DNA from 3 places in the Streptomyces sp. NBC_00887 genome. Region 1 is predicted to be linked to each of the others. Evidence: riboswitches for the same ligand, from Rfam matches in the RefSeq annotation. Region 1 holds a riboswitch; each other region holds the start of a gene.

Region 1 (2,255 bases):
GAGTCCGGGCCGCCCCTCCGCTCCGCCACGTGTCCGGCCCGCCGTCAAGGGGTTCGACCCTCGCCTCCGCCTGCGGCAGACTCCCGCCCATGGACATCGTGATCAGGCCCGTCGGCCTCCAGGAGCACGAGGCGCTGGCCGGCATCACCGCCGAGGCGTACCTCGCCGACGACCTGCTGGACTTCGGCGCCGACGACCCCTATCTGACGGAACTGCGCGCGGTCGGCCGCCGGGCCGCCGAGGCGGAGGTACTTGTCGCGGTGGACGATGAGGGCACACTGCTCGGCGGTGTGACCTACGCGGCGCCCGGCAGCCCGTGGGCGGACATCGCCGGGGTGGACGAGGCCGAATTCCGGATGCTGGCCGTCTCCCGCGAAGCCCGTGGACGCGGGGCGGGAGAGGCGCTCGTACGGGCCTGTATCGACCGGGCACGGGCCACGGAGGGCGTCTCCGGTCTCGTCCTGTCGACGCAGCAGGCCATGCTCGGCGCTCATCGGATCTACCGGCGCCTGGGTTTCGTACGGACTCCGGCACGGGACTGGAAGCCCGTCGAGCACATCTCGCTCCTGACATTCCGCCTGGAGCTCTGACCGAGCGCGACACAACATGTGGGGGCTGCCGTGCCCGGCGGCCCCCACATGTATGCTCATGCTCGCTGTCTCCGCAGGGGAATCCGGTGCGAATCCGGAACTGTCCCGCAACGGTGTGATCGGTGTGCTTCTACGCACCCGGAAGTCCGAAGACCTGCTGACAGCGCGTCCGGCTCGACCGAACCGGACGCCCGACGTCCGGGCCTCGCGGAGGGCCGGTGGACGCCGTGCGCAGTGCTGCCCCCTTCCCGGGTACCGCCCTGCCCGGCTGCCCCCGCTCCCGCCGGCCCCGAGCCGAGCGAGGGGTAGTCCCAGTGACCATCGCGCCAGCCGATCCGGTTTCAGCGGTCGATTCAGCCGAGTCCGCGCACGCCACGCCCGACGGGCCCGGTACCGCACTGCTGCGGACCCTGACCGACCTCACCGTCGATCTGCCCGACACCGACCCCGGACGGGTCGCCGCCGCCGCGCTGCGCGGCCGCAACGCCCGGTCGGACGAGGCCGAACTGCGCTCGCTGGCCACCGAGGCCGCCGCGGGCCTGATCTCCGAGGACCCCGCCTACTCCCGGCTCGCCGCACGGCTCCTCACCCGAACCATCGCGGACGAGGCCGCCGGCCAGGGCGCTGTCTCCTTCTCCGCCTCGGTCGCCGTCGGCCACCGCGAGGGCCTGATCGCGGACCGTACGGCAGAGTTCGTCACGCTGCACGCGGACGCCCTCGACGCGCTGACCGGGCAGGCTCTCGCCGACGGCGCCGACGACCGTTTCGGCTACTTCGGGCTGCGGACGCTGTTCAGCCGCTACCTGCTGCGCCATCCGCTCACCCGCCAGGTCATCGAGACACCGCAGCACTTCATGCTCCGGGTGGCCGCCGGCCTCGCCGAGGACTCCTCCGAGCGCGCCCTGGACGAAGTCGCCTCGCTGTACGGGCTGATGAGCCGGCTCGACTACCTGCCCTCCTCGCCCACCCTGTTCAACTCAGGTACCCGGCACCCGCAGATGTCCTCCTGCTATCTGCTGGACTCCCCGCTGGACGAGCTCGACTCGATCTACGACCGCTACCACCAGGTGGCGCGGCTGTCCAAGCACGCCGGCGGCATCGGCCTCTCGTACTCCCGGATCCGCGCCCGGGGTTCGCTGATCCGTGGCACCAACGGGCACTCCAACGGCATCGTGCCCTTCCTGAAGACGCTCGACGCCTCGGTCGCCGCGGTCAACCAGGGGGGCCGCCGCAAGGGCGCCGCCGCCGTCTACCTGGAGACCTGGCACGCGGACATCGAGGAGTTCCTGGAGCTGCGCGACAACACGGGCGAGGACCAGCGCCGCACGCACAACCTGAATCTGGCGCACTGGATCCCCGACGAGTTCATGCGCCGTGTCGACGCGGACACCGAGTGGTCGCTGTTCTCCCCGGCCGACACCCCCGAACTGGTCGACCTGTGGGGCGACGAGTTCGACGCCGCCTACCGTGCGGCGGAGGCCAAGGGCCTGGCCCGCAGGACGATGCCCGCCCGTGAGCTGTACGGCCGGATGATGCGGACGCTCGCCCAGACCGGTCAGGGCTGGATGACGTTCAAGGACGCCTCCAACCGGACCGCGAACCAGACCGCCGAACCGGGCAGGGTCGTGCACTCGTCGAACCTGTGCACGGAGATCCTCGAGGTCA
Region 2 (2,255 bases), 1.8 Mb from region 1:
CCGCCGGGGACTCCCCGGCGGGTTCACTTGTCGTAGGCCCCCTGCGGGCTCGAGGGTCAGCCCACGGCATCGGCCGGGCGAGGTGCCGTACGGTCACCCGCCGACGACGCGGTACGCGCGGCCGGTACGAGAAGCCGCTCGGTCAGGTAACCGAAGACGAGACCGAAGGCGGTCCAGAGCGTCGCCTGGACGGCGAGCGTGGACAACCGGAACTCCCACAGCAGGCTGGCCGGGAAGTCCGTTCCGACCTCGTTGAACGAGGGCAGGAAGGCGTAGGCGAGCCCGATCAGCAGGACGTAGCCGGCGCCTGCGGCAGTCGTCGCGTTCCAGTTGCCCAGGCGGGGTGCGAGACGTTTGCCGAAGATCACGGCGGCTACGGCCAGCAGCACGCTGAGAGCGACCATCAGGAAGAACAGGCCGGTGCGCTGTCCGATGGTGTCGGGGTTCCCGACAGCCGGCGGGTTCGCCGGGTACTTCAGGAACGGCACGACGTACACCGTCAGCAGGGCCGCACCCGCGACGAGCGCGGCCGTGGCCCTGGGGCCGAAGCTGCCGATGCGGCCCAGGGCGTAACAGAAGACGAGTGCGGCGATGCCGCCGATGGCCACGCCGAATACGAGGACACCGGTGGCGAGACCGCCGGTGGCCTGCATCGTGCGGCTGACGAGTTCCTCGCCGCCGCCGTGGTCGTGGGCGTGTGACTCCTCCAGCGCGATGGCGGCGTCCACGCGGGACTCACCGAGGAAGTAGGCCACGGCAAGGGCGAGCGCACCGGCCACGAGGCCGGCCAGCATCCCGCGGACGAGCAGAGCTCTGACCGATACGGAGTTCATGGAACGTTCCCCTGATTCCCGGAATCTCAGTGGCAGGGGAATCCGAGGAGGTGGCGTCCGTCGTGGACCCACTCGTGCACGGACTCACCCGCGAAGACCGCGGTGGCGCCCTGCTCGGCTCCGACGAAGTACAGCAGGACCAGCATCAGGATGCCGAAGAAGACGGCCCAGGGGGCAATGGCCTTCAGGGAGATGGGGGTGATCGCGGGTGCGATCGCAGCTGGGGCAGCAGAATGTGCCATGGCAGAACCTCCTGTGGGAACACGCGTCCCTGTCGTGGTGCCTGAGACGAAGGTGCCGGGTCTGACTTTCCCGCAGAACGAGCGGGTACACAGTGGCGCGACCGTGCCGGATTCTCACCGGACTTCCGTTCACACCTCGTCTTGGTTGCCGCGACCATACCGCCTGTTGCTCGGGCGCCGCCACGGTGCAACCGTCCCGGTCGCGGCCCGCGGCGCGAGCCGTGTTCCCATGGGGCGCCTACGCATCGGGCAGTTGTTGAAGAAGGGGAGGCGGAGCATGACGGTACGGGTGATGTTGATCTCACCGGCCATGAACGCGGCGTCGAGAGAGGCACGCTTCGAGGGTGACGCACCGTTGGACGAGGCAGGTCTGCGCAGGGCCGAGGACGCCGCCGGTGACGTACCGGGAGCCGACCGGTATGCGCGCGGCCCTTCGGAGCGCTGCCTGCAGACCGCTCAGGCGCTCGGACTTGCCCCCAGTGCCGAACCCGCGCTCCGCGACTGGCACATGGGGCGCTGGAGCGGTCAACGACTGTCGGACGTCGGCGCCGCTGAACCCGACGCCGTGTCCGCCTGGCTGGCCGACCCATCGGCCGCCCCGCACGGGGGCGAGTCGCTCCTGGACCTGGCTGCCCGGGTGGGCAGTTGGCTGGAGACCCTGGCCGGGGACCGCGACGTGCGGGTCATGGCCGTGGTCGAACCCGCGGTCGTCCGCGCGGCGGTGGTCCAGGCGCTGGCTCTGCCGGTACAGGCCTTCTGGCGGCTGGACGTTCCCCCGCTCGCGCTCACCGAGCTCAGCGGGCGGTCCGGCCGGTGGAACCTGCGGTGCGGTCGCCCTCCGGAGGAACGCGGGGAGCGTGGGGCAGGGCGATCGCGGTAACCGCGAACCCGTCCTGGACCAGCCACCTTCCCTCGAACGTGCCCGGTATCCCGGGCGCCGTCCGCAACAGCTGCGCCGTGAAGGTGCCCCGGTGCCAAGCCCCTTCGCTCCGGCGGAATTCGATCTCCGCCTCGTCGAAGTCGAGCTCGATGCCTGTGAGCGGGTACCACGTCTTGAAAACACTCTCCTTGGCGCTGAAGACCAGCCGATCCCAGTGGGGGGCCGCGCCGCCCGCGACCGGGCCGATCCGCCGCCTCTCCGAGGGGAGCGAGATGACCTCCCACACGTCGGTCGGCAGAG
Region 3 (2,255 bases), 3.0 Mb from region 1:
CGCGACCACCTCGGGAGGCTCGGCCCCCGCACGGTGCTTCACCGCGACGAACTACGCGCATGTGACGGCGGGGCGGGCGTACACCTCGGGCGGTTACGTGTACGCGAACGGCTCCGCGCAGAACATGGGGCTGTACAACGTGTTCGTCACCCACACGCTCAGGGAGTCACCGGCCGGCCACTTCGTGATCGCGGACTCCGGTTGTCAGGCCGGGTCCTCGTAGTCGCCGCGGATCGCTTCGGGCAGCTCGCAGCCGTCCTCGACGGCTGTGAGCGACACGATCTGCTCCGTGCCGAAGCCCTCCATCGCGTAGTGCCGGGCGAACACCTTCCACCCCCGCTTGGCGAGGGTGCGGAAGGTGACGTCCTGCTCCTCGTGGCTGGAGACGATCTCCCAGTCCTGGCCGCGCAACGCCTTGACCGTGGCCTCGAAGGCGCGGGCCGCGTCCGCCGCGGGCGCGTCCCCCGTCCAGGGCGCCACGCAGTCCTGCCAGGCCCCCTCGGGCATGCCGGCCGTGGAGGTGTCGCCGGGCGGGAGCCCCGCCGCGTCGGCGAGGGCCGCTATCTCGTCGCCCACCGTCTGCTTGGTGAACGGTGCGGTGGGCGAGGGTGACGCCTTCGGCGCACCCTCGCTCCCGCCGACGAGACCGCAGCCTGCGGCCATGGTCATGAACGCGCTCACCGCGGCCGTCACGGCCACCGTTCTTCTCGTACGCACAGGTGCTTCCCGCCCCGGTCGTTCCTCCCCACGGGCGGGTGCCCGTGCGATCCCCGCCGGGAGTTTCGCATGCGCTCTGACCTGCTGGGAAGGCCTTTCCTCCGGCGTCCTGCGGCAGGTCCGCCGCGGGCGGAGCCGTCCGCACTCAGAGGCTCCGAAGCGCCCCGGTAGAGTGAGCGGGTCGTCATCATGCCCGTACGGGGGGAAGCCGGTGCGAATCCGGCGCTGACCCGCAGCCGTCATCCGCCTCAGGGGCGGAGAGCCGGAATGCCCCGTCCGTGAGCGTGACCGGCTCGCGCCACCGGAACCCCGGTGGCCGGCACCGTCGAGGTATACGGGGCCGGAGCCCGGTGCATCCGTGTGCCTGTGCCCGGTCCTCGCAGGAGAGGCCCAGCCCGCCATGACCGTACGCCGCCGCGCGGCAGCACTCGCGATCACCGCCGTGCTCTGTTCCGCAGCCGCCCCCGCAGCGGTCGCCGCACCGAGTCCTTCCCCGTCGGCGGACCTGCCGGCCGGGCTGTACGGGACGAAGGACCCCACGTACGACGGTGTGTGGCGACAGTCGCTGGCCTTCCTCGCCCAGAAGATCGAACTGGTCACGCCCGCCACGGAGTCGGTGGACTGGCTGGTGGGCCAGCAGTGCGCCGACGGCGCCTTCGCCTCCTACCGCGATGCTTCCAAGCCCTGCGACGCGAAGACGGTGGCGGACACCAACGCGACCGCGGCCGCGGTCCAGGCCGTGGTCGAGCTGGCCGTGCACCGCGAGGTCGTGGACAAGGGCGTCGGCTTCCTCAAGTCCGTACAGAACGAGGACGGCGGCTGGGGGTACAACCCGGGCAGCCCGAGCGACGCCAACTCCACCGCCGTCGTGATCGGAGCGCTGGCCCGCGCGGGTGTGCCGCTGGCCGACATCACGACCGAATCGGGGAAGACGCCGTACACGGCGCTGCAGACGTTCGCCCTGCCGTGCGGCGGCGAGGGCGGCGGCGCGTTCGCGTACCAGCCGGACAAGGACGGCAAGCTCACCGCCAACGCGGACGCCACGGCGGCAGCGGTGCTCGGCTCGATGGGCAAGGGCCTGGCCGCCGGCAACTCCAACGCGGTGAAGGCCCCCGTCTGCCACGAGGGCACCGGCCTCACGGCCGAACAGTCCGCGCAGAACGGCGCCTACTACCTCTCGGGCGCGCTCGCGGAGTCGGGCCATCTGGACCTCCCCCCGATGCCGGGTGCCGAGGACTCCGCGCCGCAGCCGGACTTCGGCAACACCGCCGACGCGGTCGTCGCCCTGGCCGCGTCCGGTCACAAGGACAAGGCGGCCGGAGCGGTCACCTATCTGCAGAAGAACTCTCAGGCATGGGCCAAGGAGGGCGGCCCCGCCGCCACCGCCCAGCTGGTGCTCGCCGCACACGCGACGGGGGCGGACGCCCGTGACTTCGGCGGCGTCGACCTCGTCAAGCAGCTCAACGCGACCGGGCCCGAGCCGGCCGCCACCGCCGTGCCCTCGCCGACCGCGTCGGCACAGCAGCAGAAGGACACGA

Evidence for each region. A riboswitch is a leader RNA that binds a small molecule or an ion and turns the genes downstream of it on or off. The one in region 1 is predicted to bind cobalamin.
Region 2: linked by a shared signal. The riboswitch ahead of OG844_RS13210 (CbtB-domain containing protein) and the one ahead of OG844_RS21065 (ribonucleoside-diphosphate reductase subunit alpha) in region 1 are both predicted to bind cobalamin.
Region 3: linked by a shared signal. The riboswitch ahead of OG844_RS34820 (prenyltransferase/squalene oxidase repeat-containing protein) and the one ahead of OG844_RS21065 (ribonucleoside-diphosphate reductase subunit alpha) in region 1 are both predicted to bind cobalamin.

What each region holds. Positions count from the first base shown of each region.
Region 1 is NZ_CP108788.1:4,654,705-4,656,959, forward strand. It holds gene OG844_RS21060 (GNAT family N-acetyltransferase) at 90-590, shown strand; cobalamin riboswitch at 636-767, shown strand; gene OG844_RS21065 (ribonucleoside-diphosphate reductase subunit alpha) at 905-2,255, shown strand, end outside.
Region 2 is NZ_CP108788.1:2,893,787-2,896,041, forward strand. It holds gene OG844_RS13205 (CbtA family protein) at 57-833, opposite strand; gene OG844_RS13210 (CbtB-domain containing protein) at 860-1,075, opposite strand; adenosylcobalamin (AdoCbl) riboswitch at 1,120-1,217, opposite strand; gene OG844_RS13215 (histidine phosphatase family protein) at 1,353-1,955, shown strand; gene OG844_RS13220 (4'-phosphopantetheinyl transferase) at 1,870-2,255, opposite strand, start outside.
Region 3 is NZ_CP108788.1:7,634,480-7,636,734, reverse strand. It holds gene OG844_RS34830 (PHB depolymerase family esterase) at 1-223, shown strand, start outside; gene OG844_RS34825 (hypothetical protein) at 205-717, opposite strand; cobalamin riboswitch at 879-1,012, shown strand; gene OG844_RS34820 (prenyltransferase/squalene oxidase repeat-containing protein) at 1,118-2,255, shown strand, end outside.